2 regions of the Micrococcus antarcticus genome follow, and region 1 is predicted to be linked to the other one. Evidence: predicted binding sites of a transcription regulator. Region 1 holds the regulator's gene; the other holds the start of a gene.
What was found. The regulator LexA, encoded in region 1, represses DNA repair genes until DNA is damaged. The targets are predictions, from matches to a motif close to TCGAACANNTGTTCGA.

Region 1 (4,414 bases):
GCCTTGGCCGTCCTCGCGATGGCCGCGGTGGCCCTGATGCCCGGCCTGCAGGAGCTCGGACTCTCCGTCGCGGGACAGCGGGCGCTCGCGGTCCTCGCGTTCGCCGTCATCGTGTGGGTGAGCGAGGCCGTCACCTACCCGGTCAGCGCCGTGCTCATCATCGGGCTGATCGCGTTCCTCGTCGGATTCGCCCCGGACATGGCGGACCCGGAGACCGCCCTCGGCACGTCAGGCGCCCTGGGGCTCGCGCTGGGCGGCTTCTCCAACTCCGGGGTGGCCCTCGTGGCCGGCGCCCTCGTGCTCGCCGCCGCCATGCAGGCCACGGGGCTGCACAAGCGCGTGGCGCTGCTCGTGCTGAAGTTCGCCGGCGAGAAGACGAGCAACATCCTCATCGGCACGATCGTCATCACGATCATCCTGTCCTTCTTCGTCCCGTCGGCCACGGCACGCGCCGGCGCGGTGGTGCCGATCCTCATGGGCCTCGTAGCGGCCTTCGGCATGCCGACCGACTCGAAGCTCAGCGCCCTGCTCGTCATCACCGCCGCGCAGGCCATCTCCATCTGGAACATCGGCATCATGACCTCCGCGGCCCAGAACCTCGTCGCCGTCGGCTTCATCCAGGACCAGATGGGCCGCCAGATCACGTGGCTCGAGTGGTTCGTCTGGGGCGCGCCGTGGGCCGCCGTCATGTCCGTGGTGCTCTACTTCGTGATGCGCTGGGCCATCAAGCCGGAGACGGACCGCATGGTCGGCGGTCGCGAGGTCGTCCAGCGCGACCTCGCCGCCCTCGGCCCGATGGCGGGCAAGGAGATGCGCCTGACGGTGGTGGCCGTCCTCCTGGTGACCGCGTGGGCCACCCAGGGCGTCCTGCATCCCGTCGATGCGACCACCGTGACCCTGGCCGCCGTCGCCTTCCTCCTGCTCCCGCGCGTCGGCGTGTTCTCGTGGAAGACCGTGGAGAAGCTCGTCAACTGGGGCACGCTCGTGGTGTTCGCCGTGGGCATCTCGCTCGGCTCGCTGCTGCTCAAGACGGGCGCCGCGGCGTGGCTCTCCGAGCGCACCTTCACCGCGCTCGGCCTCGCCGAGCTGCCGATCGTCGCGCTGATCGCCGTCATGGGCGCCTTCACGATCCTCATCCACCTGGGCTTCGCCTCGGCCACCGCGCTCTCGAGCGCCCTGATCCCGGTGTTCATCGCCTTCGCCGCGTCCATCCCGAACGCCGCGGAGGGCGGCCTCGGGTTCGTCGTGATCATGCAGTTCCTGATCTGCTTCGGCTTCCTGCTGCCGGTCTCCGCGCCGCAGAACATGCTCGCGTACGGCACGGGCGCGTTCACCCCGATGCAGTTCCTCAAGGCGGGACTGCCCATCACGGTGATCGGCTACCTCATGGTCCTGCTCTTCTCCGCGACGTACTGGCGGTGGCTCGGCCTGGTCTGACCGTCCGCGCCGCGGGCGCCGTTCAGAGCGCCCGCAGCACGGTGACCACGCGGCCCATGATGGTGGCGTGGTCACCCATGATGGGCTCGTAGGCGGTGTTCTGGGGGAGCAGCCACGTGTGGCCGTCGCGCTGGCGGAAGGTCTTCACGGTGGACTCGTCGTCGAGCAGCGCGGCCACGATGTCCCCGTTGTCCGCGGTCTCCTGCCGGCGCACCACCACCCAGTCGCCGTCGCAGATGGCGGCATCCACCATCGAGTCGCCGGAGACGCGGAGCATGAACAGCTCGCCCTCACCCGTGAGGCGGCGCGGGATCGTCATGACCTCCTCCACCTGCTGCTCGGCGAGGATGGGGCCGCCGGCCGCGATCCGACCCACCCACGGGATGGAGACGGCGTCGCCCTCGGCGGCGTCCGTGTGCCACGAGGGGATCTGGGGGAGCTCGGAGACCGGGGCGACGGGGGAGGCCGTCTCGGCAGTCAGCGTCGTCCCGTCCTCGGCCAGCAGCACCTCGAGCGCGCGGGGGCGGCCCGGATCGCGGCGGATGTAGCCGAAGCGCTCGAGCTGGCCGAGCTGATGCGTGACGGAGGAGAGCGAGGCGAGGCCCGCCGCGTCCCCGATCTCCCGCATGGAGGGGGGGTAGCCGCACTCCGCGATCGCGTGGCGGATGGTCTCCACGATCCGCCGCTGGCGGGACGTGAGCGAGGGGGCGGACCCGGCTGGGGTCTGGTGGTCAGGGGTGGCCATGCGGCGGTCCGTTCTCCCGAGGTCGCTTAGCGTGTCCACCCCTGCTGATGGTCTTGCCCTGAAGGCGATCCACCGCGGGTCGGAGCACGTCCGGTGCCCTCGACCCTAGTGGAGTCCGTCACCGGATCCAAAGATATGTTCGATCCACGCTGGGCGTGTCTCGAAGGTGTGTGCTAGACATGGATTCGAACAGGTTCGAACACACGTTCGAATTCCCGCCCGCAGCGGGAGGAAGGCGACCATCACCATGACCACCCTGACCGCACCTCTCTCCCGTCCCGTCCCCGCTCGCCCCGCTCCGAGCGGGTTCCGCCTCAACAGGCGCGGCCGTCTCGTGCTCCGCGGGCTTCCGCTCATGCTGGCGGCGGCCGTGCTCACCGTCGTCGCGGCGTTCCTCGCGGGCGTCCTCACCTCCCCTGCGGCGGTCTCCTCCGAGGGTCCGGGCGCGCGTCTGGAGACCGTCACGGTCATGCCGGGGGACAGCCTGTGGTCCATCGCCGCCGAGGCTGCGCCGGAGGAGGACCCCTTCACCACCATGACGCGGATCGCCGAGCTGAACAGCCTGGAGGGCCGGGAGCTCGAGCTGGGCGAGTCCCTGTTCGTGCCCGCGGGGGACTGAGGGCTGGCCGGCGACTCACGGCGCGCTCGGCGTGCTCCTGTTCCTAGAATGGCCCGTATGACCGATCTGAGCTCCCTCCCGCTGCGCGAGGGCCTGCGCGGGCAGAGCCCCTACGGCGCCCCCCAGCTGGACGTGCCGTTCATGCTCAACACGAACGAGAACACGCACCCCGTCCCCCCGGAGGTCGCGGAGGCCGTCGTGGCACGGGTGGCGCAGGTCGCCGGGGGGCTGAACCGCTACCCGGACCGCGAGTTCACCCGGCTGCGGGAGAGCCTGGCCGGGTACCTCGGCCACGGGCTGACCGCGGCACACGTGTGGGCGGCCAACGGCTCCAACGAGGTGCTCCAGCAGATCCTCCAGGCCTTCGGCGGGCCGCGCCGCAGCGTCCTCAGCTTCCTCCCCTCCTACTCCATGTATCCGCTGCTGGCCGCGGGCACGGATACGGCATTCGTCGACGGCGGGCGCGCCGCGGACCACACCCTCTCGGCCGAGCATGCCGCGGCCATGGTGCGCGAGCACCGTCCGAACCTCGTCTTCCTCGCCTCGCCCAACAACCCCACGGGCACCGCCCTCGGGCTGGACGTGATCGAGGCCGTCTACACCGCCCAGGCCCGGAACGAGGCCGAGGGCGGCCCGGGCGCCATGGTGGTCGTGGACGAGGCCTACGCCGAGTTCGCGCTCGACGGCACGCCCTCGGCCCTCACCCTCCTGGAGGGGCGCGAGCGGCTCATCGTCACCCGCACCATGTCCAAGGCGTTCGCCCTGGCCGGCGCCCGCCTCGGCTACCTCGCCGCGGACCCGGCCGTGGCGGATGCCCTGCGCCTCGTGCGCCTGCCCTATCACCTCTCCTCGGTCACGCAGGCCACCGCGATCGCCGCCCTCGAGCACGTGGAGACGCTCCTGGAGACCGTGGCGGACATCAAGGCCCAGCGCGACCGGATCGTGGCCCGGCTGCGCGAGCTGGGCCTGGACCCGGCCGTCTCGGACTCGAACTTCGTCTTCTTCGGCCACCTGGAGGACGCGCACGCCGTGTGGGAGGCGCTCCTCGAGCGGGGGGTGCTGGTGCGCGACGTCGGCATCCCGCACCACCTGCGCGTCACCGCGGGCACGGAGGAGGAGACCACCGCGTTCCTCACCGCCCTCGAGGAGGCCCTCGCCGCGGGTGCACGGTGACCCCGCGCCGGCCGCCGCGCGAGACGCAACGACGCGCGCGGCCGGGCATGCGCCGCCGAACCTAGGATGGATGCGACCGTCACCCCCGTATCCCCAGGAGGACCCGTGGCAGCCGAGCTGATCTCCGGACGCCGGGCGCGCATGGAGCGCACCACGAGCGAGTCGGACGTGCACGTGGAGATGGACCTGGACGGCTCCGGCGCCGCGGACATCTCCACGGGTGTCCCGTTCTACGACCACATGCTCACGGCGCTCTCGCGCCACTCACGGATCGACCTCAGGGTCCGCGCCACGGGGGACACCCACATCGACGTGCACCACACGGTGGAGGACGTCGCGATCACGCTCGGCGAGGTGCTCCGCGTCGCCCTCGGGGACAAGCGGGGCATCCGCCGCTTCGGCGAGGCCTCCGTGCCGTTGGACGAGGCGCTCGCGCGCGC
Region 2 (4,414 bases), 380 kb from region 1:
GACGTCCATGGTGCGCAGCACCTGCTCGTGGAACACGGTGACGCCGTGGGTCTCGGCGAGCACGGGCTCGAGGTGCGGGTGCGGGCAGCGGGCCGCCGCCCAGCCGTGCCGCTGCTCCAGGAAGGGCCGCACCATGTCCGACTGCATGGGGCCGGGACGGAAGAGGGAGATGTCCACCGTGAGGTCGTTGAACTCGCGGGGGGCGAGCTTGCCGATCAGCTCCCGCTGGCCCGGCGACTCGATCTGGAAGCAGCCGAGGGTGTGGGTGGTGCGGATCATCTTGAAGGTCGCCTCGTCGTCGAGGGGGACCCGCTCGAGGTCCGGCCTCTCCCCCGTGATGCGCTCCACCTCCGCCAGCGTGTAGGCGATCGCCGACTGCATGCGCACGCCGAGGATGTCCAGCTTGAGGAAGCCCATGGGGTCCATGTCGTGCTTGTCGAACTGGCTCATCGGCAGGCCCATGCCCGAGGGCTGCACGGGCGTGCGGTGCAGGAGGGTGGCGTCGCCGAGGATGACGCCGCACGGGTGCATGGAGATGTGCCGGGGCAGGCGATCGAGACGCTCCGTGATGTCCACCAGCAGGTCCAGCTGATGCCGCCCCGCCCGGCGGCCGGACTCCACGCGGCGGGAGAGCTCCCCCAACTCGGGCATGCGCTGCAGCGCCTCGCGGAAGCTGGAGGCGGAGAAGCGCCACAGCTGCTTGGCGATGACGTCCACGTCCTCGTCCGGCAGGCCCAGGGCCATCCCCGCGTCCCGGACGGCGCCGCGGGCCCGGTAGGCGTTCTGCATGCTCATGAGCGTGGTCCGCTCGGCCCCGAAGCGCTCGAACACGGCACGGTAGATCTCGTGGCGGCGCGCGGACTCCACGTCGATGTCGATGTCCGGCAGGGTGGAGCGCGCGTCCGAGAGGAAGCGCTCCATGATCAGGCCGTTGGCCATGGGGTCCACGTTGGAGATCCGCAGCGCGTGGTTCACCAGCGACGACGCCCCGGAGCCGCGCGCGGAGACCCGCACGCCCATCCCCTCGATCAGGTCCACCACGGAGGACACCGTGAGGAAGTAACTCGCGAACCCGAGGCGCGAGATGATCCCGAGCTCGTGCTCCACCCGGTCCTGCAGGTCGCGCGCCTCCTGACTGGTGCCGAACCCGGAGCCGGTGTGCAGACGCGGGTAGCGGGCGGCCAGGCCGGCGAGGGTCCGCTCGTGCAGCACGCGGTCGGGCGGCCCGTCCACCCCGATGACGGAGGCCTCGGGCACCCGGGGCCGGCCCCAGCCGAGATCGCTCTCGGGGTCGAGGGCGCAGGCCTCGGCCAGGCGGCGGGTGGACTCCAGGAGGGGCGCGGCAGGCTCGTCCGCGGCCTCGCACACCTCACGGGCGAGCCGGTGCATGTGCTCGGTGGGCTTGAGCCAGCCCTGTCCGTTGGGCTGCAGGTCGTGCAGGGCGTCGAGGGAGCTCAGCGCCCGGGCGGCGTCGAGGACGTCCGCGGTGGCCGCGCCGTCCGGGGCGGCGTACCGCACGGCGTTGGTCAGCACGGCGGGCGTGCGGGTGTCCCGGGCGGCGCGCAGCATCTTCACGGCGTGGCCCGTGTCCAGCCGTCGGCCGGGCGCGGAGAGGTGCGTGACGACGTCGACGTGCACAGATCCGGCGGGCAGGGCCGAGCGCCACCGGCGCAGGGCGCCCACTCCCGCGGCGTAGCGGCGGCGGGCGAGGTGGCGTCCGAGGTCCGAGTCCGGCCCGAGGAGCACGAACAGTTCCGGGCTCGGCGGGTTCGCGGGGTTGGCGGCGGTGGGCACGCGCCCCCCGGCGGCCTCCGCCAGCTCGGCGACGGCGGCCCAGGGGCTGCCTCCGCCCGCTCCCCCGGTGGTACGGGCATGGGCCGCGGAGATCACCTGGCACAGGGCGCGGTAGCCGGACCCGTGGGAGCCGCCCCGGGCGAGGATGACGGCCCGGCCGGCGTCGCCGTCCTCCTCCGACCAGCGCAGGGCGAGGTCCACCCCGACCACGGGCGCGATGCCGTGCTGCAGGCACGCACCCACGTGCTTGGCCATGCCGTAGAGGCCGTCGCGATCGGTGCACGCGAGCAGGTCCATGCCCGCCGCGGCGGCGGCCGCGGCGAGGTCCTCGGGCCAGCTCACCCCGTAGTGGGCGCTGAAGGCCGAGGCCACGTGCAGATGGGGGAACGGGACGGGCGGGGGCGTGCGGTCACTCATGGGGAGCTCTCCTGGACGTGCTGGACCACCCCGCCGGGGTCTCCGACGGGGGCGGCGCGGGAAGCGCGACGGGTGCACGAGCCGGGAAGCATGCGGGGGTCCGAGCCAGGGGAAGGAGGCGGTCGGGGCAGCCTGTGGCCGCCGAGGCGGCCACTCACCCACAATAGAACACATGTTCGAATGACGGAAGCGGGGGGGCAGGCCCCGGAGGGGCGGGCGGGACCTCACGCCGTCCTCCGCAGGTCATGAGCGACCTCGTGGACGCGAATGAGGCGCCAACGCCCGGAGTCGAGGTGGTGGGCGACGTCCAGGGTCTGCACGGGGGCGGAGCCGGCCCGGGCGAGGCGCACCTGCAGGCGCCAGATCTCATGGTCCACCAGGCCCGGCCCGCGGCCCTTCTCGGCCCGCACCTCCTCGGCCCACCAGCGGCGACGCTCGAACCAGCGCATCGGCCGCTCGGCGATGACGTAGTCCCGCCCGTTCCAATGCAGGCCCTGCGGCGCGCCGTCCGGGGCGCGCTCCACCGCCACGGACTGCGTGAAGACTCCCATGCTGCTCTCTCCCTGTGTGCGCTGCGGACGGATCCGCCGGCGGGCGCCGACGGACGGCGGGAGCGCGACCCACCCGCGACGGCGGGCAGGGGAAGAGTCGGGAAGCCTCGGCCCGCGATGGGACCGAGGACCGGAGGTCGCACTCTCGATCGTACTCGAACATGTGTTCGAATCCAATGGGAGGGACACTACGGATGGCAGCGGACACGTTAAGGGGGCCCAGGGAAAAGGCGACGTCGGCACCCGCGCGGGTGCCGACGTCGCCGTGCTCACGCCCCCGGGCGGGGCGGGGCCGCGCTCAGGCCTTCACGTACCGCGGGAAGGCGGCAGGCGCGGCCACCGGCTTGCCCTCCGGGTTCATGTCGATCCCGAGGTCACGGGCCCAGACGATGCGGGTGTCGCCGGTGTAGACGGCCTCGGTGCGCTCGTCGAGCTCGAACACGCGGGCGCCGCGGAGGGTGTGCTGATCCCACGTGCCGTCGTTGAGGCCGTAGGTGTCGAAGCCGGTGCCGGGCGCGTAGCCGAGCTCGACGCCGTAGTAGTTCCCCTTGTAGGTGTTGATGTGGTCGTGGCCGCAGTAGATGCCCTTGACCTCGCCGCGCTCCTTCACGGAGGCGTAGATGCCCGAGTTGATCAGACCGTGGTAGACGTCCTCGTGCTTCACACCCTCGATAGCGTGACGGCGCACGGCCTCCGCGTGGCGGGCCTCGTCCTTCTCGCCCTGGGAGGCGTACCACATGTAGGAGTGCTCGAACGTGGGGATGTGGAAGAACATGAGGCCGGGGACGCCCTTGCCGAAGCGCTCCGCGGTGGCCTCCGAGGCCTCCTCGTACCAGCGGATCTGCTGCGGACGGATCCAGTCGTAGTCCATGACGCCCTCGGTGGACTGCCCGGCGGCGTCCTGGGCGGTCGCGTAGCGGCCCGAGTCGAGCAGCCAGATGGCGAAGGAGGGGGCGGCGCCGCGGGACCCCCGCAGAAGCAGCTGGGCGTCGGAGTGGCCCGGCTTGGACGGGTCCACGGCCGGGTTGAGGTTGTGCTTGTACTGGCGCACGAAGTCCACGATCCGGGATTCCGTCATCGAGGTGCCGTGCTCCGTGACCGAGTCCTCGTCATGGTTGCCGAAGGTGATGGCCCACTTCACGCCGCGGGACTCCATCGGCATGACGAAGTTGTTGATCCCCTGCATCACCTGCAGGTCCGTGGTGGGCGAGCCGTCGATGACGTCACCGTTGATGAGCGCGAAGTCCGGCTTCTCCCGGTCCAGGACCTTGCCCATGAACTCGAGGGTGCGACGGTCCGCGGCGTGGCCGCCCTGGGTGTCGTTGAACTGCACGATCTTGAAGCGGCGGCTCTTGCCGAACGCCAGCGGCATGGACTGGGCGCCGGCGTCACGGCGACGTCCATGGGCAGGGGCGTGGGCCGGAGGCGCGGCCTGGGCGACGGGGGCTGCGGCCAGCACGCCGGCCGCGGCGAAGGCTCCGCCTCCGGCGAAGATGCCGCGGCGGTCGACGGACGGGGACTCGGGGATGCGATCGGTCATGGCTCTCTCCTGCTGAAGCGGCGGTCGATGACGTCGCGGAAGCGTCGCTGACCTTGACGTTAGGAGGCTGAGATGACCCCGGGGATGCCCGGCGCGGAACGCCCACGGAACG

Region 2: the regulator LexA is predicted to act here: its motif matches at 2,376-2,391, upstream of LG274_RS01605 (DNA polymerase III subunit alpha).

What each region holds. Positions count from the first base shown of each region.
Region 1 is NZ_CP085253.1:2,558,733-2,563,146, forward strand. It holds gene LG274_RS11925 (DASS family sodium-coupled anion symporter) at 1-1,437, shown strand, start outside; gene lexA (transcriptional repressor LexA) at 1,460-2,182, opposite strand; gene LG274_RS11935 (LysM peptidoglycan-binding domain-containing protein) at 2,430-2,801, shown strand; gene LG274_RS11940 (histidinol-phosphate transaminase) at 2,859-3,974, shown strand; gene hisB (imidazoleglycerol-phosphate dehydratase HisB) at 4,041-4,414, shown strand, end outside.
Region 2 is NZ_CP085253.1:328,573-332,986, reverse strand. It holds gene LG274_RS01605 (DNA polymerase III subunit alpha) at 1-2,211, opposite strand, end outside; gene LG274_RS01600 (DUF6504 family protein) at 2,436-2,762, opposite strand; gene LG274_RS01595 (metallophosphoesterase family protein) at 3,061-4,302, opposite strand.